DNA from 4 places in the Serratia sp. NFX21 genome. Region 1 is predicted to be linked to each of the others. Evidence: riboswitches for the same ligand, from Rfam matches in the RefSeq annotation. Region 1 holds a riboswitch; each other region holds the start of a gene.

Region 1 (5,869 bases):
TGCATGCTCTTTTTCGGCGCTTTGTAATAGGTATCAAAGTCGGCGGTGTCACCGCTAATCTGGCTTCTGACCAGCAGGGAGATATCCTGAAAAGCCGGGGTGGTGCCGACGGAAAACAGCGCCAGCAGCACGGCGAGCACGCTATAAACCACGCTGCTGCTTTTTGCCTTGCGCCGCACCAGGCTCCAGGTCAGCACGCTGAAGATCAGCGCCAGCACCGCCAGCAGGCCGATAAACGGCAGCAGGTATTTGCCAACGCCGGCACCCTTCAGGCTGCTGGTGAGGGTGTAGAGCACCGCATCGGTAATGCCATCGCCGGTAAAGTAGTTACTGGCGATCAGCACCACGTTAAGGATCAGATAGCTGCCCAACAGCGTCAGCAGGGCGGCCAGCCACCAGCGGTTGGCGGCGGCTCGGGTCCGGTAGATGAGAATTGAGGCTAAAAAAAGTGCAAATGAAATTAATGCTGAAACCATCCACCGTACCCTGTCTGATTAAAAAGAAAATCTTAACTGCTCTGACAAACGCTATTGAGCCGCGCACAGCGCGAAAGAGGAAGGGTATAGCGCATTGAAAGCACCAGGGTCAATGCGTGTTTGCATTGCCTCGCCGCGGCAGAGTGCGATTGGCGTTTTTTGTGACATTACTGTGACACTAATCACGTCTGAGAGCAGCAGAGCGCAAAATAGGCCCTCTCCTTGGGGAGAGGGTCAGGGAGAGGGGAAACAGACCAACGCGCCCTTTAAGGCAACTCCACCGCATACTGCTCTACCGGGGTGATTTTCTTGATCAGCTTATTGTCGAACAGGAACTGTTCATAGGCCTGATAGCGCGCTTTATCCAGCCTGGCCGGATCGCGGGCGAACAGCGGCAGGCTGGCCTGCCAGGCCTGTTTGTTCAACTCGGTATTGAGTTCCGGGTGGGCCTTGGCGAACGCCAGCCAGCTTTCCTGTGGGTGAGCCTGCAGGTAATCGTTGCCTTTTTTCAGCGCCGTGAGGAATTTTTTGATTTTCGGCTCGCCTACCGCGTCGCGATTGGCGACGATAATCAGTTCGTCGTAGGCTGGCACGCCGTAGTCTTCCACGTTAAACACCACCGGACCCTTGCCCTGCAACTTTAGCTCCAGCGCTTCGATATTACGATATCCGCCAATCACCGCATCAACCTGACCTGCCAGCAGGGCGCTGGTCAGTTGGAAATTAACGTTGATCAACTTACCGTCGTCAGGGTTGAGGTGTTCATGCTTGAACATGGTTGCCAGCGTGGCCTGTTCGATGCCGCTGACCGAGTAACCGATTTTTTTGCCCTTCAGCCCTGCCGGGGTGGTAATGCTTTTATCCAGCGTAATCACGGTATTGAGCGGTGAATTAATCAGGGTACCCACGCGCACCAGCGGCAGGCCCTGATCGGCAAAGAAATGCAGCTGCGGCTGATAGGTGATGGCCAGATCGGCCTGTTTTGCCGCCACCAACCTTGGTGGTAGCGCCGGATCGGAAGGCGGCACAATCTTGACGTCCAGGCCTGCGGCCTTGAAGGCACCGATCTGCTCGGCCACCATAATCGGCGCGTGATCGGGGTTGATATACCAGTCGAGCACCAGCGTCAGTTTTTCTGCGGCGGTAGCTTGCCCGGTCAGCGTGGTGCAGAGCATCAGTCCGCAGAGGGTTTTATTAATCATTGTGGATCCCTTGTTATCAGTCATTTTCCGGCGCCCAGTCGATCAGGCGTAGCAGCAGCGCGTCCACCGTCACCCAAAGCAGGACGGTCATCAGCACCAGAATAAACAGCGCGGCAAAACAGACGTCGGTCTGCATGCGCGCGTTGGCGTTCAGCATTACGTAACCCAAACCTTCCGCCGAGCCGACCCATTCACCGATGATCGCGCCGATCGGGGCGACGGCGGCGGCCATGCGTAGCCCGGAGCCAAAGGCCGGCAGTGCCGCCATCAGCCGCACGTGCCGCAGTTGCGCCCAGGGAGAGGCGCGCAGGGTGCGGGCCAGATCGAGATAATCGTTATTGACCCGGCGCAGTCCGTCGAAGAAGGCTGAAGTGACCGGGAAGAAGATCACCAGCACGGCCATCACCACCTTGGCGCTCATGCCAAAACCGAACCACAGCACCAACAGCGGGGCCAGTGCAAACACCGGGATAGCCTGACTGGTTAGCACCAGCGGCATTAGCCAGCGTTGCAGCCGCGGGGAATAAATCATGCACAGCGCCAGTACGGCACCGAGCAACACCCCGGCCAGCAGGCCGCAGGCGATCTCGGCGGCGGTGATCAGCGTGTGGTAACCGAGGTAAGCCCGGTTGTTCCACAGCGCCTGCGCGACTGAAGAGGGTGAAGGCAGCAGAAAAGCCGCAATATCACCCAGAGTGACCAGACCCCACAGCAATAGCAGGCCGGCAAACACCGTCAGGCTGCGGCGCATCCGCGACAGACGGCTTTCAATCTGTGGTTTCATCCGGCGGCCCTCACCAGTTGCAACAACAGCTCGCTCTGGCTTTTTAGCAGTTGAGGATCGTCCGGTGCGCGCGGCGGCAAACCTTCGATAACATGGCTATCGTCAATACCGGCGGGATAGCGGGACAATACCAGCAGGTGATGGCTGAGACGGCAGGCTTCCATTGGGTCGTGGGTAATTAGCAATACGGTGTGCTGCGCCAGCAGTTCGGCGGCCAGTTGCTGGATCATGGCGCGGGTAATGGTGTCCAGCGCCGAGAAAGGCTCATCCATCAGCACAATCGGCTGGCGTTCATACAGGGTACGGGCGATGGCGGCGCGCTGACGCATGCCACCGGACAGCGCAGCAGGCAAGGCATTGCCATAACCACTCAGCCCCACGCGTTCCCGCAGGTGCTCGGCCCAGGGCCGATCGACCTTTTCACCGCGCAGCCGCGCGCCGAGGCTGATGTTCTGGTCAATGGTCAGCCACGGATAGAGCAAATCCTTTTGCCCCATATAAGCGATGCGCCCGGCAATCGGCAGGCCGTCACTGCCGGTCACCGAACCGGAGGTGGGTTTTTCCAGCCCGGCAATAATCTTCAACAGGCTGGTTTTCCCCGCGCCGCTGGCACCGAGCAGGGCGACAAAACTGCCACCTGCGATATCGAAGCTCAGTCGCTCGAAAATCACCTGCTGACCAAAGCGCAGGGTTAAATCCCGTACCTGAATACCCGGCCGAACGCCATGGTGTTGCGCGTTGCCTATACTCATTGGGCATTCAGCCCCATTTGCCAGAAGGCAGATTCCAGCCGGGTGGCGGTGGTGAAAATCTCTGACAGTTCGCCCAGGCGGCTTTCTGCACCGCGCTGGCGGCCGACGTTTTCCAGCAGATCGATAGCGGCCTGCACCCCGGCCAGATAGCCCGGATCGCCATAGTTGCGGATCCACGAGGCATAAGGGTTGCCCTCCATCACCGTGGCAGGGTCGCCCAGCAGCCGCAGGCCAATCTCGGCATAGCCGGCGACGCAGGGCAACAGCGCCGCCAGCAGGTCGAGAGCGTCCCCGGAGTGGCCGATATCGAGTACATAACGGGTGTAATTGAGGGTTTCTGCGGCTTCTGGCTCGGCGGCAATCTGCGGCTCGCTGAGGCCCCAGTCGGCGCAATAGGCCAGATGCAAAGGCAGCTCGGCGACAATCGCATTGAGCGAGGCGGTGGCCGTGCGCATCTCCGGCAGGGTGCGCAGTTTGCTGACCAGCAAGGCGTAAGCGCGGGCAAAGTGGATCAGGAACAGATAGTCCTGGGTCAGATAGCGGCGGAAAGCAGGTTCGGGTAGCGTACCGGCGGCCAGTTGCTGAATAAAGGGGTGAGCGACATAGTCCTGCCAGTGGCTACCGGCGCGCAGGCGCAGTTGGCCGTAGAGACCGTCGTCGAATTGGGGAGTAAACATGGGACCTCCAAAAGTGAGTGGAGATCCGGGCGCGCTGAGGTATGAACAGGCAATGACTGATAGCGTTATTGCCGACCCGTCCCTTCGCTGGCATGACCCAGATCAGGTTCAAAGGGTTCGGCTTGCGCCATCTCAGCCCATTACAGGACACCCCTCGGAGGAGCCTGTTATACGATATTTACTTTTTGATTACAATGTTTGGGCGGGGGGAAACCTGGAGGATTTTCTCTGCCAAAAACGGTTCGTTTAGTGCGGTCGAAGACAATTTTTCTGGCCTGACAGGGGGCATATTTGTCACTGTAATCCGGTCATAATTGAACCTAAGGACACCACCCATGAAGAAAATTGGATTTCTCTCTTTTGGCCACTGGACGCCTTCGTCACAGTCGGGCACCCGTTCGGCCGGCGATGCGTTGCTGCAATCGATCGACCTGGCCGTCGCGGCAGAAGAGCTGGGGGCGGATGGGGCCTATTTCCGCGTGCATCACTTTGCACGCCAGCTTGGCTCGCCATTCCCGCTGTTGGCTGCCATCGGTGCCAAAACCCAGCGTATTGAGATTGGTACCGGCGTGATCGACATGCGCTATGAAAACCCGCTGTATATGGTTGAAGACGCCGGAGCCGCCGACCTGATTTCAGGCGGACGCTTGCAGCTTGGCATCAGCCGCGGTTCTCCCGAGCAGGTGATTGATGGCTGGCGTTACTTTGGTTACACGCCTGCGGACGGCGAGACCGAAGCCGATATGGCCCGCCGCCACACCGAAGTGCTGCTGGACGCGCTGCGCGGTGAAGGCTTTGCCGAACCCAGCCCGCAGCCGATGTTCCCTAATCCTCCTGGCCTGCTGCGCGTTGAACCTTTCTCCGCCGGCCTGCGGGATCGTATTTGGTGGGGTGCCAGCTCAGACGCTACGGCAGTTTGGGCCGCGAAGCTGGGGATGAACCTGCAAAGCTCGACGCTGAAAAACGACGAAACCGGCGAGCCGTTCCACGTGCAGCAGGCCAAACAGATCCGCGCTTACCGCGAGGCCTGGAAGCTGGCAGGACATAAACGAGAGCCGCGGGTGTCGGTCAGCCGCAGCATTTTTGCGCTGATGAACCAGCAGGACCGCAGTTACTTCGGCAATAGCGGGCAGGAAGGCGATCAGGTGGGCTATATCGGCGATCAGACCCGGGCGATATTCGGCCGCAGCTATGCCGCCGAGCCGGAGCTGCTGATCAAACAGCTGGCGCAGGACGAAGCCATTGCCGAAGCGGATACCTTGTTGCTGACGGTGCCAAACCAGTTGGGCGTTGAGTATAACGCCCATGTGATTGAGTCGATCCTGAAGCATATTGCACCGGCGCTGGACTGGCGCTGATAAGTCGCGTACCGAAAGCCCGCCAGCCTCTCCGGTGGCGGGCTTGACTTATTTTGCTCATTTTGTATTTTAAGGACATGCATACTTTTCTGATTATCGTCCCCGAAGGGGGCATGTTATTCGAGTCGGCAGGCATCGCCGACATCCTGATGCAAGCCAACCGCTTGAGGCCCAACGACGCTCCGCTCTACCGGATGGCGATCGTCACCACCCAATCTCACCGGGTGGTGCATGGGTCGTCCGGCTTGAATCTGTTGGCCGATCATCGTCTTTCAGATCTCGACCCAGAGCAGGAACGCGACACCATCATAGTGACCGGAAAAGGCGCGACCGAGGAGGAGAGTGCCTATGTTGTCGACTGGCTACGGCGTGCCGCACCCCAGGCGCGGCGTATTGCGTCGGTTTGCGGTGGGGCGTTGCTGCTGGCCGAAGCCGGTTTGCTGGATGGACGCCGTGCCACCACCCATTGGCGATTGCTGGAAACCTTGCAGACTCGTTTTCCAAAAGTGCAGGTCGAAAATGGGCCGTTGTACGTGCAGGATGGTTCCGTCTGGACTTCGGGCGGGGTCAGTTCCGGCTTCGATCTCACCTTGGCTCTGGTGGAAGACGATTACGGTTTT
Region 2 (5,869 bases), 2.6 Mb from region 1:
AGGGGGAGAAACTGTAGTTAATGCCGAGCCAACCGCATATTGCGGCCAGCCAGCCTTGTCGGCCATAAACACTGAGCAGGCCGAATACCGCCACCAGTACCGGCAGCACCAGCGTCATGGCGCACAGCCGTAGCAGCAATTGGCGGCCAGGGAAACGGCGACGGAACAGCGCTCGCGCCAGCAGGATAGCGGGCAGCACCGAGATCAGTGCCGACAGCAACGCCTGCCAGAAGGTGAAACGCACCACGTGCCACAGGTAGCTGTCCTGCCACAGACCCTGCCAGTCGCTTTCGGGCGCGTGTCGCCACAGCGAACCCATCGCCAGTACGGCGATGGTCAGGATCAGACCGGAAGCCAGCAGCCCCGGCCATAGCCAGCGTGGGATCAGTGGCTGACGGCGGTTTGCCATGCCCGGATCCAGTTGCCGCGTTGTTTGGCCACTTCTTCAGCGCTGTATTGCAACGCGGTCTGCGGTACGGTCATTTGCTCAAACCCGGCCGGCAGCTGGGTTTTGATCACCGGATACATCCAGTTGCCGGTGGGAATGCTGTTCTGGAACGCCGGGGTCACCATAAATTGCATAAACCGCTCTGCCAACTCCGGCTGTTTGCCGGCCTTGAGTTTGCCTGCCACCTCGACCTGCAGGTAGTGGCCTTCGCTGAAGTTAGCGGCGGCGTAACTGTCTTTCTTTTCTTCAATCAGATGGTAGGCCGGAGAGGTGGTGTAGCTGAGTACCAGGTCGCCTTCGCCTTTCAGGAACAGGCCGTAAGCCTCACTCCAGCCCTTGGTCACGGTAACGGTTTTCTTTGCCAGCTTTTGCCAGGCTTCGGGAGCCTTGTCGCCATAGACTTTCTGCATCCACAACAGCAGGCCGAGGCCCGGCGTGCTGGTACGCGGATCTTCGTAAATCACCTTCCAGTTCTGGTCACTGTCGACCAACTCTTGCAGGCTTTTGGGCGGGTTCTTCAGTTTTTCTTTGTTGTAAACGAAGGCAAAGTAGCCGTAGTCATAAGGCACGAAGGTTTTATCCTGCCAGCCGCCGGGCACGCTCAGTTTGGTGCTGTCGACGTTGCTCGGCGCAAATAAACCGGTTTGTTGCGCGGCCTGCAGCAAATTGTTGTCCAGCCCCAACACCACGTCGGCGGCACTGTTTTTTCCTTCCATGCGCAGACGGTTAAGCAGCGAAACGCCGTCTTCCAGCGCGACAAACTTCAGCTCACAGTCGCACTGGGCTTCAAAGGCTTTTTTGACCGCCGGGCCAGGGCCCCAGTCGGCAGCGAAAGAGTCATAGGTGTAGACCGTCAGTACCGGTTTGGCGAACACCGGTGCGGCGCACAACAACAGTAACAAGGGCAGGCTTTTTTTGACCACTTTGCACTCCTGAAAATTTAGGGGGGCAAGGGTATCTGAGGGGGCGAGCGGCGGCTGCCGGTTCGCTGGGCTCAAATCCCTCCGCCGGTATTGACCGGATCAGGTTCGACGGGTTTGTTCTCAGCAAAAGCGGCACGCCGCATTTTGCACCCCGTTGAGACGGCGTCATTGTAAAGACTAACGGGCGTCGGTGAAAGGCGCTTATGCTTCCGGCGGCGCAAACCAGGCGGATTTAAAATCAAACCAGCCCAGGGTATTCATCCGTACGCCGCGCATGCTGCGCTGGCCGTGCAATTGCAACCAGTGGTGGAACAGCGGGTGTAACTGATGATTGCTGACCAGGCGCTGGCAAAAATCGGCCAGCGGCAGGCTATTGGCGCGCCACAACGCGGCATCCTCAGCGAGATCTTCGTTCATGCAGTGCTGCATCAGCGGCAGTTCATACAGGGTGGCGAACAGCGAGAACTCCAGCGGCAGATAGAAGTTGGCGCTGCCGAGCCACAAATCGCTGATGGCTTCGCCTTTATGCCAGGTGTCGTAATCCACGGCCTGGATCTTCAGCTTGATACCCTGCTGCGCCAGCAGGGGTTCGATCGCCAACTGAATGGCGTGGAACTCCGAGTGCTCGCTGTAGTAAGTCAACGTCAGTTCGGTCAACCCGTCCGGTTTGGGCAATTGTGCCAGTGCGCGGTTGTGATGCCAGCGCGGCAGAAGGCCGTAGGCCGGCGACCAATAGCGTTGATAGACCGGGCCGGCATTGCTCAGCAGCGAAATGGGGTTGATCAACTCGCACAGCCAACTGCGAATGGCCGGATCGGCCGCCAGTGGCGAACGCTGATCGAACAGCAGGAAATAACAGCCTTCTTCCAGCCGGCTTTCCAGTTCGTTTTTGCCGGTGTCGTCCGCCTGCAACTGGACGCCGGAATGTACCAGTTCTTCGGTCACTTCCGGCAGCACCCAGATATTCACCTCATCGATCAGCGCGCGGTAGCCAAAGTAATCGTCAAAGGCATGGATTTTCATCTGGCTGCGGTGGTTGCGTACCACGCTATATGGCCCGGTGCCCACCGGGTGGCGCGAGAAGTCCGGCAGGCTTTGCCATTCGCGCGGCAGGATCATCGCGGGCACGCTGCCCAGCAGCCACGGCAGCCAGTAATCGGGACTGTGCAAATGCACGTCGATCACATAAGGCGTCGGTGAGGTCACGCGTTCGAGATGTGAAAACAGTGGCTGTGGCATCAAACGGGTAAGCGAGCTGATGACATCCTCCATTTCCAGCTCGCGGCCATGGTGAAAATGAATCGCCGGGCGGAGATAAAAACGCCAATGCAGCGGGGTCAAAGCTTGCCAGTGATGCGAAAGATCAGACTCCAGTTCCCCGTTTTCCTCGTTTATCCGCGTCAGACCGCTGAAAATCTGCCGTGCCAGATGGGTTTCCGAGCGCCGCAGCGCCGAGCCGGGCAGCAGGTTGTACAACTGGCGATAGTAGAGCACCCGCAGGATGTGTTTCCCCTGACGAAAGCTGCGTCCCAGTTGGGACAGCAACATCTGGCGCACCACGTTTTTATCGCCGACCAGTTGCACCAGTTGATCGATACGGTCTTGCTCCAGCAATTCCTCCGCCCGCTGTTGCTGCAGTGCCAGACCGGTGTAGTGAAAGGTGAGCCGTGAACGCTTGCCGCGCCCGGACTCGGCCTGCCAGGTTAACCAGCCCTGGTGCTGCATGGCACCCAGTAGCGAACGCACGTGGCGGCGCGAACAGCTGAGCACTTCGGCCAGCTCCTGCAGGGTGGTTTCGGTCGGCTCGCCGTGGCAGCGCTGCCACAGGCGAATGAACTGCTGTTGCAATCTGGAGGTGGACATAAAAGAGGAACGCTCCGGCATCAACCCATCAATTTATCTTTCCCTATATTACGCCGATAATTTTCTTCAATGAAAGGGGGAGGGCGACGGATGAAGGTTTTCTTGTCAAAACAGTTCTATCAGCGCTATTTCAGCGCGGTGCGTCGCCAGCGGGCCGATTGGTTGGGGCTGGTGCCTGAACAGGCGCGGCTGGAGATGCTGGCCCATCTGACCCAGTGGGACATCCACTCGATGACGGATAAGCAATACCGTGAGCATCTGTGAGGCTCGGGTAGAAAAAGTTTCTGAGTAATGGTGTTGTTCACCAGCCAGTGGGATCATACCCACTGGTTTTTTTATTCTCGGTCGCGGGGATATTCTTGCAATTTTGCCACCGTAGCCTAAGGTTCTGTCTTCCGCTTTAGGGTCAGGAACGAAGAGATGAAACGTCAGCGCTGGCTGCCACGCCGCTTTAATCCCGTCTTTGCCGCATTCCTGCTGATTGCCTTTCTTTCCGGCATTGCCGGCGCGCTTTTGGCGCCGACGCTGAGCCTGTTCCTGACCACCGAGGTTAAGGTGCGGCCGCTGTGGGTTGGCCTGTTCTATACCGTCAACGCTATTGTCGGCATCGCGGTAAGTTTCCTGTTGGCCAAGCGTTCGGATACGCGCGGCGATCGTCGCAAGTTGATTTTGCTGTGCTGCCTGATGGCGGTCGGTAACTGCCTGCTGTTTGCCTTTAACCGTGACTACCTGACGCTGATCACCGCCGGGGTATTGCTGTCGGCGATTGCCAATACCGCGATGCCGCAGATTTTTGCGCTGGCACGAGAATATGCAGACAGCTCGGCGCGCGAAGTGGTGATGTTCAGCTCGGTGATGCGTGCGCAACTGTCGCTGGCCTGGGTGATTGGCCCGCCGCTGTCATTTACGCTGGCGCTGAACTACGGGTTTACCTGGATGTTCATGATTGCCGCTGCGACCTTCGCGATTTGCGCCTTGCTGGTGTGGTTTACCCTGCCTTCTGTGCCACGTGCGGAGCACAGTAGTACGGAGCTGAACGCTACTGCTTCGGTTCCGATTGCCCCCGTCAGCGCCTGGCGCAACCGCGATGTACGTCGTTTGTTTATTGCGTCGATGCTGATGTGGACCTGCAATACCATGTATATCATCGATATGCCGCTGTATATCACCGCCGATCTGGGCCTGCCGGAAAACCTGGCGGGGCTGCTGATGGGCACGGCCGCCGGGCTGGAGATCCCGGCCATGTTGCTGGCGGGTTACTACGTCAAACGATTCGGCAAGCGCAATATGATGCTGTTCGCCGTGGCGGCCGGCATCCTGTTTTATGCCGGATTGGTGGTGTTTAAATTTAAGCTGGCGCTGATGGTATTACAGCTGTTCAACGCCATATTTATCGGCATCATCGCCGGTATTGGCATGCTCTATTTCCAGGACCTGATGCCGGGACGACCGGGTGCGGCGACCACGCTGTTTACCAACAGTATTTCCACCGGGGTGATCCTGGCCGGGGTGCTGCAGGGGGCGCTGGTGGAAAACCTGGGGCACTATGCGGTTTACTGGTTGGCGACTGTCCTGGCAGTAGTGGCGCTGTGGATGAGTGCCCGCGTGCGGGAAGTGTGAGCTTAAACGTCACCAACCTTGACGCATGTCATTGAGAACATTACGCCCGCCCCCCAAGCTGAACGGACCCGGAACGCGATAAGTGCGTTCCCGCCCATCTTGCTGCCAAGATGCCGATCCGTTTAGAAAAGTGGGTATGTTATGGATAAACTAACGCCGCTCAAGCCCGTCCCTTCTCTGTGTGCCGTCGCCGCTGCTCTACTCATCTGGTTTGTGATCCCGGTGCCTGAAGGCGTGGCACCCAATGCCTGGCATTTGCTGGCGCTGTTTATCGGTACCATCATCGCCATCATCGGCAAAGCGATGCCGATTGGTGCCGTTTCGGTGGTGGCGATTGCGTTGGTGGCGGTAACCGGCGTCACCAATCCCGGCAAACCCGGTGCTGCGCTCAATGACGCGCTGAGCGGATTTTCCAACCAGTTGATCTGGCTGATTGGTTTTTCGATCATGATCTCACTCAGCCTGAACAAAACCGGGCTGGGGGCGCGCATCGGTTATTACTTCATCTCGCTGTTTGGTAAAAAGACGCTGGGTATTGCTTATGCATTGACGCTGGCGGAAACCACCCTGGCGCCGGTGACCCCAAGTAATACCGCGCGTGGCGGCGGGATTATCCACCCGATTATGAAGTCGATTGCCGACAGCTTCGGCTCCAAACCCGAGCTCAATACCTCCGGCAAGATTGGCCGCTATCTGTCGCTGGTTAATTACAATATCAACCCGATCACTTCGGCGATGTTTATCACCGCTACCGCGCCGAACCCGTTGATCGTCAGCCTGATTGCCAAGGGCACTCATGGCAACTTCGAGCTGTCCTGGTCCATGTGGGCGGTGGCGGCACTGGTGCCTGGGCTGTGTTCGCTGATTGTCATGCCCTTGGTGATTTACCTGCTCTACCCGCCAGAGGTGAAAAGTACCCCGGACGCGCCGCGTTTCGCTCGTGAAAAGCTGCAGGCTCTGGGGCCGGTAACGCTGCCGGAGAAAATCACGCTAGCGGTGTTTGCCCTGCTGTTGG
Region 3 (5,869 bases), 530 kb from region 1:
GTTACTGCTTATGGGCTGGAAGAAGAGGTGGATTATTACGCGCCGCCATTTCGTTTTAACGGAGAGGGTGATAACCCGCATATTCCATGGCGGGAGATGAGTGAAACCGCGTTACCGGAACATGGGCTGGAGGAACGGCTTAAAAAAGAGGTTCAGGATGCATTAAATCAAATTCACCATGTTCGCACCATTACTGACAGTTTGATAAAGCAAGCCCGGGAGCTGCTAACCCCGGCATAATATAATAAATAAATTTATAAATAACACATTCTCAATGATGTGGAGAAACACTCGTCCCGTCACTGAGGTAACAACACCGCTTATTATCTAATGGCTGTGAGGGGATTATGCTGACTAAAAAAAGATGGGCACTATTTAGCTTGTTGGTCTTATGTGGCGGGACAATATATAAATTACCCTCCCTTAAGGATGCGTTTTATGTGCCGATGCAAGAATACTTTCACCTGAGTAACGGGGAAATTGGTAACGCCATGTCGGTCAACTCGATTGTGACCACCATTGGCTTCTTCTTGTCGATTTATTTCTCCGACCGTCTGCCGCGCCGCTTTACCATGTCGTTTTCACTGATCGCCACCGGCTTGCTCGGTATTTATCTGTCCAGCATGCCGGGCTACTGGGGCATTCTGTTTGTCTGGGCGTTGTTTGGGGTCACCTGTGACATGCTGAACTGGCCGGTGCTGCTCAAATCGGTGAGTATGCTGGGGAACAGCACTCAACAGGGGCGGCTGTTCGGCTTTTTCGAAACCGGACGCGGCGTGGTGGATACCGTTGTGGCGTTTTCTGCGTTAGCACTGTTTACCGCGTTTGGCAGCGGTTATCTTGGCTTCAAGGTTGGGATACTGTTTTATTCGGCGATCGCGATTATCGTAGGGATTATTATTCTGTTGGTAATGAAAGAAAGCCCGGAGGAAAAAACAGCCTCTAAGAGCGAAGCGCCGGCCGATAAAAAACCGGGGATGAGCAGCGTATTAAAAAATAAAACGGTTTGGCTGATTGCCTTCAGCGTTTTCTGTGTATATGCCGTCTATTGCGGGCTGACGTTCTTTATTCCTTTCCTGAGCCATGTCTATGCATTGCCGATTGCGCTGGTGGGTGCCTATGGGATTATTAATCAGTATTGCCTAAAGATGGTGGGTGGGCCGATTGGCGGTTTGATCGCGGATAAAGTATTAAAATCCCCGAGCAAGTATTTATTCTACACCTTTATTATCAGCGCCATTGCGCTGGCATTATTGATTCTGTTGCCACATGAGCAAATGCCGGTGTATTTGGGCATGGCCTGTACGCTGGGATTTGGGGCGGTGGTCTTTACCCAACGCGCGGTGTTCTTCGCCCCGATCGGTGAGGCGGGGATTGATGAGGAACATACCGGTGCGGCGATGGCGTTGGGTAGTTTTATCGGCTATGCCCCGGCGATGTTTTGCTTCAGCCTGTACGGCCACATTCTCGATGCCTTCCCAGGGTTAACCGGCTACAAGATTGTCTTTGGCCTGATGGGCATGTTTGCCTGTGCCGGGATCATCGTGTCGGGGCTACTGGTTAGAAATATCCGCGCACGCGGCAAATTGACCCCGGCGGTTTCTGCCGTCTGACCAGGGGTTCATGAAAGGGGGCGCCACAGCACGGCGCCCCTTTACTTTGTCGGCGAGTGCATCAGGTAATAGTCTTCCGCGCCGTCATTGCCGGTAGCGATCGTCCGCCAACCGTGTTTGTGGTAAAAGGCCAGCGCCTTCTCATTCTTCACCAGGCATTTCAGCGAGCCGGTGGCAGTGAAGGTTTGCTCCGCCGCCTGCAGCAGGGCGCTACCGACGCCAAGAGGCGGTAGCTGAGGGTCGACATACAGATTGTGAATAAAGTTATCCTGACGATAAATCGAGACGAACCCCAGCCGCTTGCCCTTTTCTTCCGCCACCCAAATGTCCTCACCCAGCGTTGAGCGATCGAAATCTTCCAGTCGGTAATCTTCGGTATCACGCCAGGGAAACGCCGCCTTGCGCGATGCCAGATACAGGGTGCGCAGGAAGGGACGATCGGCCTCTTGGTATTTTCTTATTCGCATGGCGGCTCCTTTTTATTTTTTGTCACTATAGCGCGATTGACCTCACCGACGGCAACCCCAATAATGGCCGTCTGACTCGGGGTGCCTCTAGGGGCTGAGATTTTACCCGTATTACCTGATCTGGATTATGCCAGCGTAGGGAAGTCTCGGTGCCCCAACCGGTACCCGCCTTCTTGAACGCCGGTTGGGAGGAATATGCTCGCTCGACCTGATGTTTTACCCGGCGCCCGCGCCGCGGCCTGTTTAACCCAATTTAAACGCCAATCCCCATTGATTCACTGCCTGACCAACGAAGTGGTGCAGGAGCTGACGGCTAACGTGTTGCTGGCGCTCGGTGCTTCCCCGGCGATGGTGGTTGAGCCGACCGAAGCGGCACAGTTCAGCCGGCTGGCGGATGCCTTGCTGGTCAATATCGGCACTCTCAATGCATCACGCGCCGAATCCATGCTGGCGGCGATAGAAGTTGCCAATGCGGCAGGCACACCCTGGACGCTGGATCCGGTCGCCGTCGGTGGGCTGGCGTATCGCACCGCCTTTGCCCAACGTTTACTGGGCGAAAAGCCGGCGGCAATCCGCGGCAATGCTTCTGAAATCATGGCGCTGAGTGGCCTGCAGGCGAGTGGGCGCGGCGTCGACAGCGCTGACGATTCACTGGCGGCGTTACCGGCGGCGCGCGAATTGGCACGAAACAGTGGGGCCGTGGTGGCGGTGACCGGCGTGGTGGATTACATCACCGACGGCCAGTGTGACTGGGCGGTCGCCGGGGGCGACGTGCTGATGACGCGAGTGGTGGGTACCGGTTGCGCACTTTCGGCCGTGGTGGCGGCATTTTGCAGCCTGCCGGGCGATCGGTTGGACAACGTGGCGACTGCCTGCCGGGTGATGTCACTTTGCGGTGAGATGGCCACGCGCCGCGCCGCCGGGCCGGGCAGTTTTACCCCGGCATTCCTCGACGCTCTGTACCAACTGCGTCCGGAGGATCTGCAATGAAACGGATTAACGCGTTGACCATCGCCGGCACCGATCCGAGCGGGGGGGCCGGCATCCAGGCCGACCTGAAAGCCTTCTCCGCGCTGGGGGCCTACGGTGCCTCGGTAATCACCGCGCTGGTGGCGCAAAATACCCGCGGCGTGCAGTCGGTGTATAACATCGAACCGGCTTTTGTCGCTGCCCAGCTTGATTCCGTGTTCAGCGACCTGCGTATCGACAGCACCAAAATTGGCATGTTGGCCAACGCCGATATTGTGCAGGCGGTCGCGGAGCGTTTACGTCACTATCAGCCGTCGTTTGTGGTACTGGATACGGTGATGCTGGCGAAAAGCGGCGATCCTCTGCTGGCGCCGGAGGCGGTGGAATCGATTCGCTGCGAGCTGTTGCCGCTGGTGTCGATCATCACGCCGAACCTGCCGGAAGCGGCGGCTCTGCTGGAATGCGCCCCGGCGGAAAATGAACGCCAGATGCGTGAGCAGGGGCGAGCACTGTTGGCGATGGGTTGCCAGGCGGTATTGATGAAGGGCGGCCATCTTAGCGAAAGTGAAAGCCCGGACTGGCTGTTCAGTGCGGGACTGGAGCAACGCTTTACTGCACCGCGCGTAGCGACCCGCCATACGCATGGCACCGGCTGCACGCTGTCTGCCGCATTGGCCGCCCTGCGTCCGCGTCACGACGACTGGGCAGGCACGGTGGCTGCCGCCAAGGATTATCTGCAAAAAGCCTTGCAGCAGGCCGATACGCTGGAAGTGGGGCACGGTATCGGGCCGGTGCATCATTTTCACGCCTGGTGGTGAGCCAACTTTTTGCTACCCTTGTGGTCTGACTAGATCCAGGCCCGGTATTGGCCGGGTGCGATTAAATTTTATCAAGGGAGAAGGCCATGACAGGACAAAACGCACTTCGCGGCGCCATCTTCGGCGCGTTGCTCAGCTTCAGCGTGGGGGGCTTTGCCCAGCAGATCGTCACGACTTCTGATGTGATCCAGCAGCCTGGCTATCAGAGCAGTTGGCAGAATATGGTGAAGGGGCAGGCCCGCTTGCCTGGTTGGGCACGCAAAGGGGTGGGGACTTCGACCCCGGCGCAAAGCCTGAGCTGGAAGGGGCAAAACTATCTGGTGGGTAATATCTGTAAACCCCACGACTGCGCCAACAACTTTATGATGGTGGCGTTTAAAGAAGACAAGTCGCAGGCCTGGGCGGTACGCGTCGAGGTGGCGAATAAGCCGGAAGCGATTGATCATCCGAAGAAATACGCTAAATATCAGTGGTTGGGTAAACCGAACGACGATATGAAGGCGCTGTTGAAGCAACAGTTCGAGAATAATCCGGACTGGAAATAAGCGGATTAGAAGCCCCTCTCCCAAAGGAGAGGGGACAAACGGGCAGCATTAGTTAATGGGTCAGCCGATACCGGCCTGATGCAGGTCGTGCAGGTTGATGGCACCCACCAACACCCCCTCAAGATTGACCACCGGCGCAGCGCTGATGTGTTGTTCGTGCAACGCTTCCAGTGCTTCTCCGGCGCGCCATTGTTCCGGTAAACGGTAGCCGGGGCGGGTGATCGCCGGGCTTAACGCATCCTGCAGGCTATTGCCTTTCACCAACCAGCGACGCAGGTCGCCGTCGGTAAACACCCCCACCACTTTTTGCTGTGCGTCGCACACTGGCACCAGCCCCAACCCGGTACGGCTCAGTTCCAGCATCGCTTCCATTACGTTGGCGCTTTCGCTGACCTGCGGCAGGCGATCGCCGGTGCGCATCAGGTGATGTACCCGGTTCAGCAGGCGTGCGCCCAGGCTGCCGCCCGGATGCGAACGAGCAAAGTCTTCGGCGTTGAAACCGCGTTGACGCATCAGCGCCATTGCCAGTGCGTCACCCATCATCAGCGTATTGACCGCGCTGGAGGTTGGCGCCAGCCCCATCGGGCAAGCCTCACGCTCTACGCTGATGTCCAGCATGCAGGCCGCCGCCTGGGCCAGCGGTGACTCTTTGCCGCCGGTAATGGCGATCACCGGGATGTTATTTTCCGCCAGCAGCGGCAGGATCAGATCCAGCTCTTTGGCACGGCCAGAGTAGGAGATGAACACCACCACGTCGTCGGCACCGATCATGCCGAGATCGCCGTGCAGCGCTTCCGCCGGGTGCACGAAGAATGACGGGGTGCCGGTACTGGCCAGCGAGGCGGCAATTTTTTTACCGATATGGCCGGATTTACCGATGCCGGAAATCACCGCCTTGCCGCGGCAGTTCAGCAGCAGTTCGCAGGCACAGACGAAATTGTCGTCCAGTCGTGCCAGCAGGCGTTGTGCTTCGGCCAGCTCAATTTCCAGCGTTTCGCGGGCAAAGGCCAGCAGGGCGGCACTATTACTCATCAGAATCTCCTACCAGAAGGATATTGATGCCTTTCGCTTGCAGCGCGGCGAGATAATCCGGGTTGATGTTTTTATCGGTGATCAGCGTATCGACGGCGCTCAGATCGCAAACCACATTGGGGCTTTTGCGGCCGAATTTTGACGAGTCCACCAGCAGGATAATGCGGCTGGCGGCTTCGCACATCGCCTTGCTGACGTTATGCACTTCGTTAAAGGTGGTGACACCGGCATTGAGATCCACGCCGTCTGCGCCGATAAACAGCTTATCAAAGCTGAACTGCTGGAAAGCCGACTCCGCCAGACTGCCGTGGAAGGACGCCGATTTTTTGCGATAAGTGCCGCCGGGCATCAGGATGGTCTGGTCGTTATCCAGCTCCACCAGCGCATTGACGATGTGCAGGCTGTTGGTCATTACCGTGATGTTA
Region 4 (5,869 bases), 2.2 Mb from region 1:
TCCAGGAAGTCGCGGGTGCGCAGCCCACGGTTGGAACCAATAGGCGCGCCCAGCGGCATGACCGCGGCACAGCCCGCTTCCTCCAGGCGTTTACACAACACCGGATCGGCACCGCAGTAAGGCAGCACCACAAAACCTTCTTTCACCAATATTTCTGCCGCCTTTAGGGTTTCGATCGGGTCCGGCAGCAGGTATTTCACATCGGGATGGATTTCCAGTTTCACCCAGTGGGTGCCAAGCGCCTCACGGGCCAACCGGGCGGCGAACACCGCTTCTGCCGCGGTCTTGGCGCCGGAAGTATTCGGCAACAGGCGTACGCCCAGTTGTTGCAGCGGCGCCAGAATGGCGTCATTACCGCCGCGCAGGTCAACACGCTTCATTGCCATGGTGACCAGCTGCGAGCCGGAGGCCTGTAATGCCTCCAGCATCAGCGTTGGGGTGGCGAATTTACCGGTGCCGGTAAACAGGCGTGAGGTAAAAGTGGTATCGGCGATTTGTAGCATGTCAGCCTCCGGCGATCGCTTGAAACAGCAGAATGTCATCGCCGTCTTGCACCAGGTGATTAGCCCAGTCAGTGCGCGGGATGATGATTTGGTTGATAGCCAGTGCCGTGCCCGGCTGGTGGCGTTCCAGTTGCTCGAGCAGGGCGCTGACGCTCAGCGGTTGTGCCAGTTCCAGCGGCTGGTCATTAAGCCGAATTTTCATGCTGTCCCTCCGCACGCCGGACAGGTGCTGGCCTGACTGAGTTGCAAGGTGCTCCAGCTTTGTTGTTTACCGTCGAACAGCCGCAGTTTGCCGCTGATGGCGGAAGGCAGGCCCGCCAGCATTTTTATCGCTTCCAGCGCTTGCAGGGTGCCAATGACGCCGACCACCGGGCCGAGTACGCCAGCGGTACGGCAGTTGCGTTGGGGTTCAGTTTGTTCCGGATACAGGCAGGCATAGCAGCCGTGGGCATAGGGAGGTTCTATCACCAGCAGCTGACCGCTGAAACCCACCGCACTGCCGCTGATCAGCGGTTTACCGGCCTGGATGCAGGCGGCGTTCACCGCATGGCGGGTTTCCATGTTATCGCTACAGTCCAAAATTAAATCGGCGCGTTGTACGGCGCGCTGTAACACTTCCCCCTGCAGACGCTGTTCCAGCGCAATGGATTCGACCATCGGGTTCAGCGCCTGTAGCTGGTGCTTTGCCAGGGCGGCTTTGCTTTGGGAAACGTCGCTGCTGCGATAGAGGATCTGACGCTGCAAATTGGTGACGTGCAGCCTATCGTCATCGGCCAGCAGCAGGGTGCCGACACCGGCGGCGGCCAGATAAAGCGAGGCGGGGGAGCCTAACCCCCCCAACCCGACGATCAGTACCGTCGACTGTTTTAGTTTCTCTTGGCCTGCGGGGCCGATGTCTTCCAGCAGCAACTGGCGGCTGTAGCGCAGGAATTCTTGATCGTTCAGCATGGCATCACTCCTTGCCTTCGATCAGTTGCAGCAGTTGTGCAGTCGCTGCGCGCCAGTCCGGGGCCTGGGTAATGGCGCTGACCACGGCGACGCTACCGACGCCACAATCCAGCACTGCCGCCACGCGATCGATACTGATCCCGCCGATCGCCACCGTTGGGTAGTCACTCAGCCCGGCGATATGGCGTTTCAGCTCCACCAGACCCTGTGGGGCAGAAGGCATGTCTTTGGTTTGCGTCGGAAAAATATGCCCCAGTGCGATATAGGAAGGTTTTACCGCAATGGCGCGGGCCAGTTCACTATCGTCATGAGTGGAAACCCCCAAACGTAGCCCGGCGCGGTGAATGGCGGCCAGATCGGTAGTGTCCAAATCCTCCTGGCCGAGATGTACGCCATAGGCACCGTGCTTAATCGCCAGTTGCCAGTAGTCGTTGATAAACAATCGGGCGTCGTAGCGCTTGCCGAGGGCAATAGCGGCGGCAATGTCGTCCTCGACCTGTTCATCCGGCAGATCCTTAATCCGCAGTTGAAGGGTAGTGACGCCTGCGTCCAGCAAACGGGCAATCCATTCAACGCTGTCGACTACCGGGTATAACCCCAACTTGTGAGGCGTGGCGGGGAAGGGCGTGGTGATATCAGTCATTGCTCAATTCCTCTTGCAGGTTACCGGCGCTGTGGTACAGCTCGCTGCCGCGTGAGCGGAACTCGGCCGACATCTTTTCCATGCCGGTTAGCTGCACTGCTATCGGTTTGGCCGCTTCTTGCGCGGCGGCATAGTCGCGAACTTCCTGCGAAATTTTCATCGAGCAGAATTTTGGCCCGCACATAGAGCAGAAGTGGGCGATTTTGCCGGACTCCTGCGGCAGGGTTTCGTCGTGATAAGCGCGAGCAGTGGCTGGATCAAGCGCCAGATTGAACTGATCTTCCCAGCGGAATTCGAAGCGCGCCTTGGACATGGCGTTATCGCGGATTTGCGCACCGGGGTGGCCTTTTGCCAGGTCGGCGGCGTGAGCGGCAATTTTGTAGGTGATCAGCCCCTGCTTGACGTCCTCTTTGTTCGGCAGCCCGAGATGCTCCTTTGGCGTGACGTAACACAGCATGGCGCAGCCGAACCAGCCGATCATCGCGGCCCCGATGCCGGAGGTAAAGTGGTCATAACCCGGAGCGATATCGGTGGTCAGTGGGCCAAGAGTATAGAATGGTGCTTCGTGGCAGTGCTCCAGCTCCTCGGTCATGTTGCGGCGGATCATCTGCATCGGCACGTGGCCAGGGCCTTCGATCATCACCTGCACATCATATTCCCAGGCAATTTTGGTCAACTCACCCAAAGTGTGCAGTTCGGCGAACTGTGCCTCGTCGTTGGCGTCCTGAATTGAGCCCGGCCGCAGGCCGTCGCCGAGGGAAAGAGAAACGTCATAGGCGGCGCAAATCTCACAGATTTCGCGGAAGTGCTGGTACAGGAAGTTTTCCTGATGATGTGACAGGCACCATTTGGCCATGATCGAACCGCCGCGGGAAACGATGCCGGTCAGGCGTTTGGCGGTCATCGGCACGTAGCGCAGCAGCACGCCGGCGTGAATGGTGAAGTAGTCAACCCCTTGCTCCGCCTGCTCCAGCAGCGTATCGCGGAACATTTCCCAGGTGAGGTTTTCCGCCACGCCGTTCACCTTTTCCAGCGCCTGATAGATAGGCACCGTGCCAATTGGCACCGGGCTGTTACGCAGGATCCATTCGCGGGTTTCGTGGATATAGCGGCCGGTAGACAGATCCATCACGGTATCCGCGCCCCAGCGGGTGGACCACACCAGTTTCTCGACCTCTTCCTCGATCGAGGAGGTCACCGCCGAGTTGCCGATGTTGGCGTTAACCTTCACCAGGAAGTTACGGCCGATGATCATCGGTTCGGATTCCGGGTGGTTGATATTGGCGGGGATGATGGCGCGCCCTGCGGCGACTTCCTGGCGAACGAATTCCGGCGTGATATTCTCCGGCAGGTTGGCCCCCCAACTTTGGCCAGGATGCTGGTGGCGTAATACCTCGCCACGGATGCGCTCGCGCCCCATGTTTTCGCGAATGGCGATAAATTCCATTTCCGGGGTGACGGTGCCGGCACGCGCGTAGTGCAACTGGGTCACGCGTTTGCCCGGTTGTGCCTTGCGCGGCAACGGCAGATGTTCAAAGCGCAGGTGATCCAGGCCTTCATCGGCCAGGCGCTGCTGGGTGAAACCTGAACTGACGCCCTTGAGCGCTTCGGTATCACCGCGTTCAGCGATCCAACCGGCGCGTAGCTTCGCCAGGCCGCTATGCACGTTGAGTTCTGATTGGGGATCACCGTAAGGGCCGGCAGTGTCGTACACCGGAATCGCTTCGTTTGGCTCGTACTTCGGGTTGTCCTTATCGCCACCGATCAGCGTCGGGCTGAGCTGAATTTCACGCATTGGCACCTGCAGGTCACTACGTGAGCCCTGCAGATAGATCCGGCGTGAGTTGGGGAAGGAAACGCCTTGCAGGGTGTTGATAAACTGCTGGGCTTCTTCGCGTTGCTCTTTACGAGCGCGGGGTTTGTTAACGTTAGACATAGCAAGTTCCTACCAGTGTGTTGGGTTGGGAAAGTTGCTTGTCTGGAGCTCGGAGGGAGTAATGATGCTGGCCGGCAAAGCAGGATTATCCCAAATCGGGGTCACCTGCCTGTGGCGATAGATTACTCTTGTTCCCTTCGCGGGTATTAACCCGATCAGGTTCCGCGGATCCCGAATTAACGGTCTCAGCCTGGCCAATTTGATGAACAAATCAGGCGCTAGGCACTCCGACAAGATGCCCTCCAGTATAGGAGGGATAATAAAAAAGACTACAAAATTTTAGCCGGCTGGATCCAGCGTTTTGTCCGGCTCAGCCTGCTGCCAGGTTTCAGCCGCCAGTTGGATCAGCCTGTCTTCAAGGGTAAAACGAGCCGCCAGCGTTTCACCGATATCGGATAACGCCTGATGTAATTCCAGACACAGGTCCTGATCGATATCCACTTCGGTATAGCGATCGTGGAAAGCCATGATCTGCTCGGTATTGGCCCACAGCTTGGGATAGATGTTGACCGCCAGAGACATTTTCGGACTGGATGCGCCTTCCACTTGCTTGATTATTCTGTCATAGATATGAAAATGGCCGGCGGAGAGATAATCCACCAGATTATGGCAAAAGTTCTCCAGCGCTTTTTCATTCAGCGGCGTATGCTTTTCTTTGTTAGGTTTAATGCCCACCAGGGCACAATAGGCGACCAGCAACTGCTTGCGTGCCTGAAGCCATTGATCTACTAATTCATTACTACCACCAACGCGCTGAGTCAGGCTTTCCAAACGGTTGAGCATGTTTGACTCCGTAAGTAATAAAACGTAACAGTAAGTTATTAAAATGTAACAAGGCCGATTTGTAGAGTGCCAGTGAAGCTGAGGTTGTGCAACAACGATATGGAACTTGCATTAACGGGTAATGAAAATGGCTGGTGGATCGTCAGCCATGAAAGCAAACTTTGGTTACCGAACGGTGAATTGCCGTGCGGTTTGGCCGCGTCATTTTCCCTGCTGGGAAGAATGGCTCGTGTTATTGGCGAATGGGAAGGATTGCCGGTCTGGCTGGTGCGCCACGCAATGCCGCAGGAGATGGGATCGGTACGCCAACTGTTAGAACTGGATCGCGGGCTGTTCCAGCTTGCCGGACGGGGCGTACAACTGGCCGAGTTTTACCGTTCCCATCGCTACTGCGGTTACTGCGGCCATGAAATGCATCTCAGCCGCACCGAAAGTGCCTGCCTGTGCGGTCACTGCCGGGAGCGCTACTACCCGCAGATCGCCCCCTGCGTGATCGTTGCCATTCGGCGTGACGATGAGATCCTGCTGGCACAACATGTGCGCCATCGCGGCGGTATTCATACCGTACTGGCCGGCTTTGTCGAGGTTGGCGAAACGCTGGAGCAGGCGGCCGCACGCGAGGTGATGGAAGAAAGTAATATTGAAATCAAAAACCTGCGTTATGTCACCTCACAACCCTGGCCGTTCCCGCACTCGTTGATGATGGCCTTTATGGCCGATTACCACCGCGGCGAGATCCGCCACGATCCGAAAGAGCTGCTTAACGCCGGTTGGTACCGCTACGATCGGTTGCCGCTATTACCGCCGCCCGGCACGGTAGCGCGTCGCCTGATAGAGGACACCGTAGCCTTATGCCGTGAGCAATAAATCGCTACAATACCGGCAGATGAATAAGGGAGCCCCATAAATGAATGAGTTGAAGAACGATCGCTACCTGCGCGCACTGCTGCGTCAGCCGGTGGATGTGACCCCTGTATGGATGATGCGTCAGGCCGGTCGTTATTTGCCGGAGTACAAGGCCACCCGCGCCCAGGCCGGGGATTTCATGTCGCTATG

What was found. Region 1 has a riboswitch for thiamine pyrophosphate ahead of tenA (thiaminase II). Riboswitches for the same ligand answer to the same signal wherever they lie in the genome.
Region 2: linked by a shared signal. The riboswitch ahead of thiB (thiamine ABC transporter substrate binding subunit) and the one ahead of tenA (thiaminase II) in region 1 are both predicted to bind thiamine pyrophosphate.
Region 3: linked by a shared signal. The riboswitch ahead of thiM (hydroxyethylthiazole kinase) and the one ahead of tenA (thiaminase II) in region 1 are both predicted to bind thiamine pyrophosphate.
Region 4: linked by a shared signal. The riboswitch ahead of thiC (phosphomethylpyrimidine synthase ThiC) and the one ahead of tenA (thiaminase II) in region 1 are both predicted to bind thiamine pyrophosphate.

What each region holds. Positions count from the first base shown of each region.
Region 1 covers NZ_CP183196.1:3,811,885-3,817,753, reverse strand. Annotated here, with positions in the region: gene opgB (phosphatidylglycerol--membrane-oligosaccharide glycerophosphotransferase) at 1-476, opposite strand, end outside; gene ACNT1W_RS17930 (ABC transporter substrate-binding protein) at 743-1,678, opposite strand; gene ACNT1W_RS17925 (ABC transporter permease) at 1,695-2,462, opposite strand; gene ACNT1W_RS17920 (ABC transporter ATP-binding protein) at 2,459-3,214, opposite strand; gene tenA (thiaminase II) at 3,211-3,891, opposite strand; TPP riboswitch at 3,954-4,056, opposite strand; gene ACNT1W_RS17910 (LLM class flavin-dependent oxidoreductase) at 4,227-5,249, shown strand; gene ACNT1W_RS17905 (GlxA family transcriptional regulator) at 5,327-5,869, shown strand, end outside.
Region 2 covers NZ_CP183196.1:1,200,903-1,206,771, forward strand. Annotated here, with positions in the region: gene thiP (thiamine/thiamine pyrophosphate ABC transporter permease ThiP) at 1-409, opposite strand, end outside; gene thiB (thiamine ABC transporter substrate binding subunit) at 385-1,371, opposite strand; TPP riboswitch at 1,430-1,535, opposite strand; gene sgrR (HTH-type transcriptional regulator SgrR) at 1,573-3,234, opposite strand; gene sgrT (glucose uptake inhibitor SgrT) at 3,325-3,498, shown strand; gene ACNT1W_RS05610 (sugar efflux transporter) at 3,655-4,854, shown strand; gene ACNT1W_RS05615 (DASS family sodium-coupled anion symporter) at 4,996-5,869, shown strand, end outside.
Region 3 covers NZ_CP183196.1:4,340,585-4,346,453, reverse strand. Annotated here, with positions in the region: gene ACNT1W_RS20330 (sugar phosphate isomerase/epimerase family protein) at 1-240, shown strand, start outside; gene ACNT1W_RS20325 (MFS transporter) at 348-1,613, shown strand; gene ACNT1W_RS20320 (GNAT family N-acetyltransferase) at 1,655-2,080, opposite strand; TPP riboswitch at 2,148-2,239, shown strand; gene thiM (hydroxyethylthiazole kinase) at 2,276-3,070, shown strand; gene thiD (bifunctional hydroxymethylpyrimidine kinase/phosphomethylpyrimidine kinase) at 3,067-3,867, shown strand; gene ACNT1W_RS20305 (inhibitor of vertebrate lysozyme family protein) at 3,954-4,412, shown strand; gene gutQ (arabinose-5-phosphate isomerase GutQ) at 4,473-5,444, opposite strand; gene srlR (glucitol operon DNA-binding transcriptional repressor SrlR) at 5,437-5,869, opposite strand, start outside.
Region 4 covers NZ_CP183196.1:783,825-789,693, forward strand. Annotated here, with positions in the region: gene ACNT1W_RS03640 (thiazole synthase) at 1-503, opposite strand, end outside; gene thiS (sulfur carrier protein ThiS) at 505-705, opposite strand; gene ACNT1W_RS03650 (HesA/MoeB/ThiF family protein) at 702-1,451, opposite strand; gene thiE (thiamine phosphate synthase) at 1,456-2,094, opposite strand; gene thiC (phosphomethylpyrimidine synthase ThiC) at 2,087-4,030, opposite strand; TPP riboswitch at 4,146-4,270, opposite strand; gene ACNT1W_RS03665 (Rsd/AlgQ family anti-sigma factor) at 4,310-4,813, opposite strand; gene nudC (NAD(+) diphosphatase) at 4,913-5,680, shown strand; gene hemE (uroporphyrinogen decarboxylase) at 5,721-5,869, shown strand, end outside.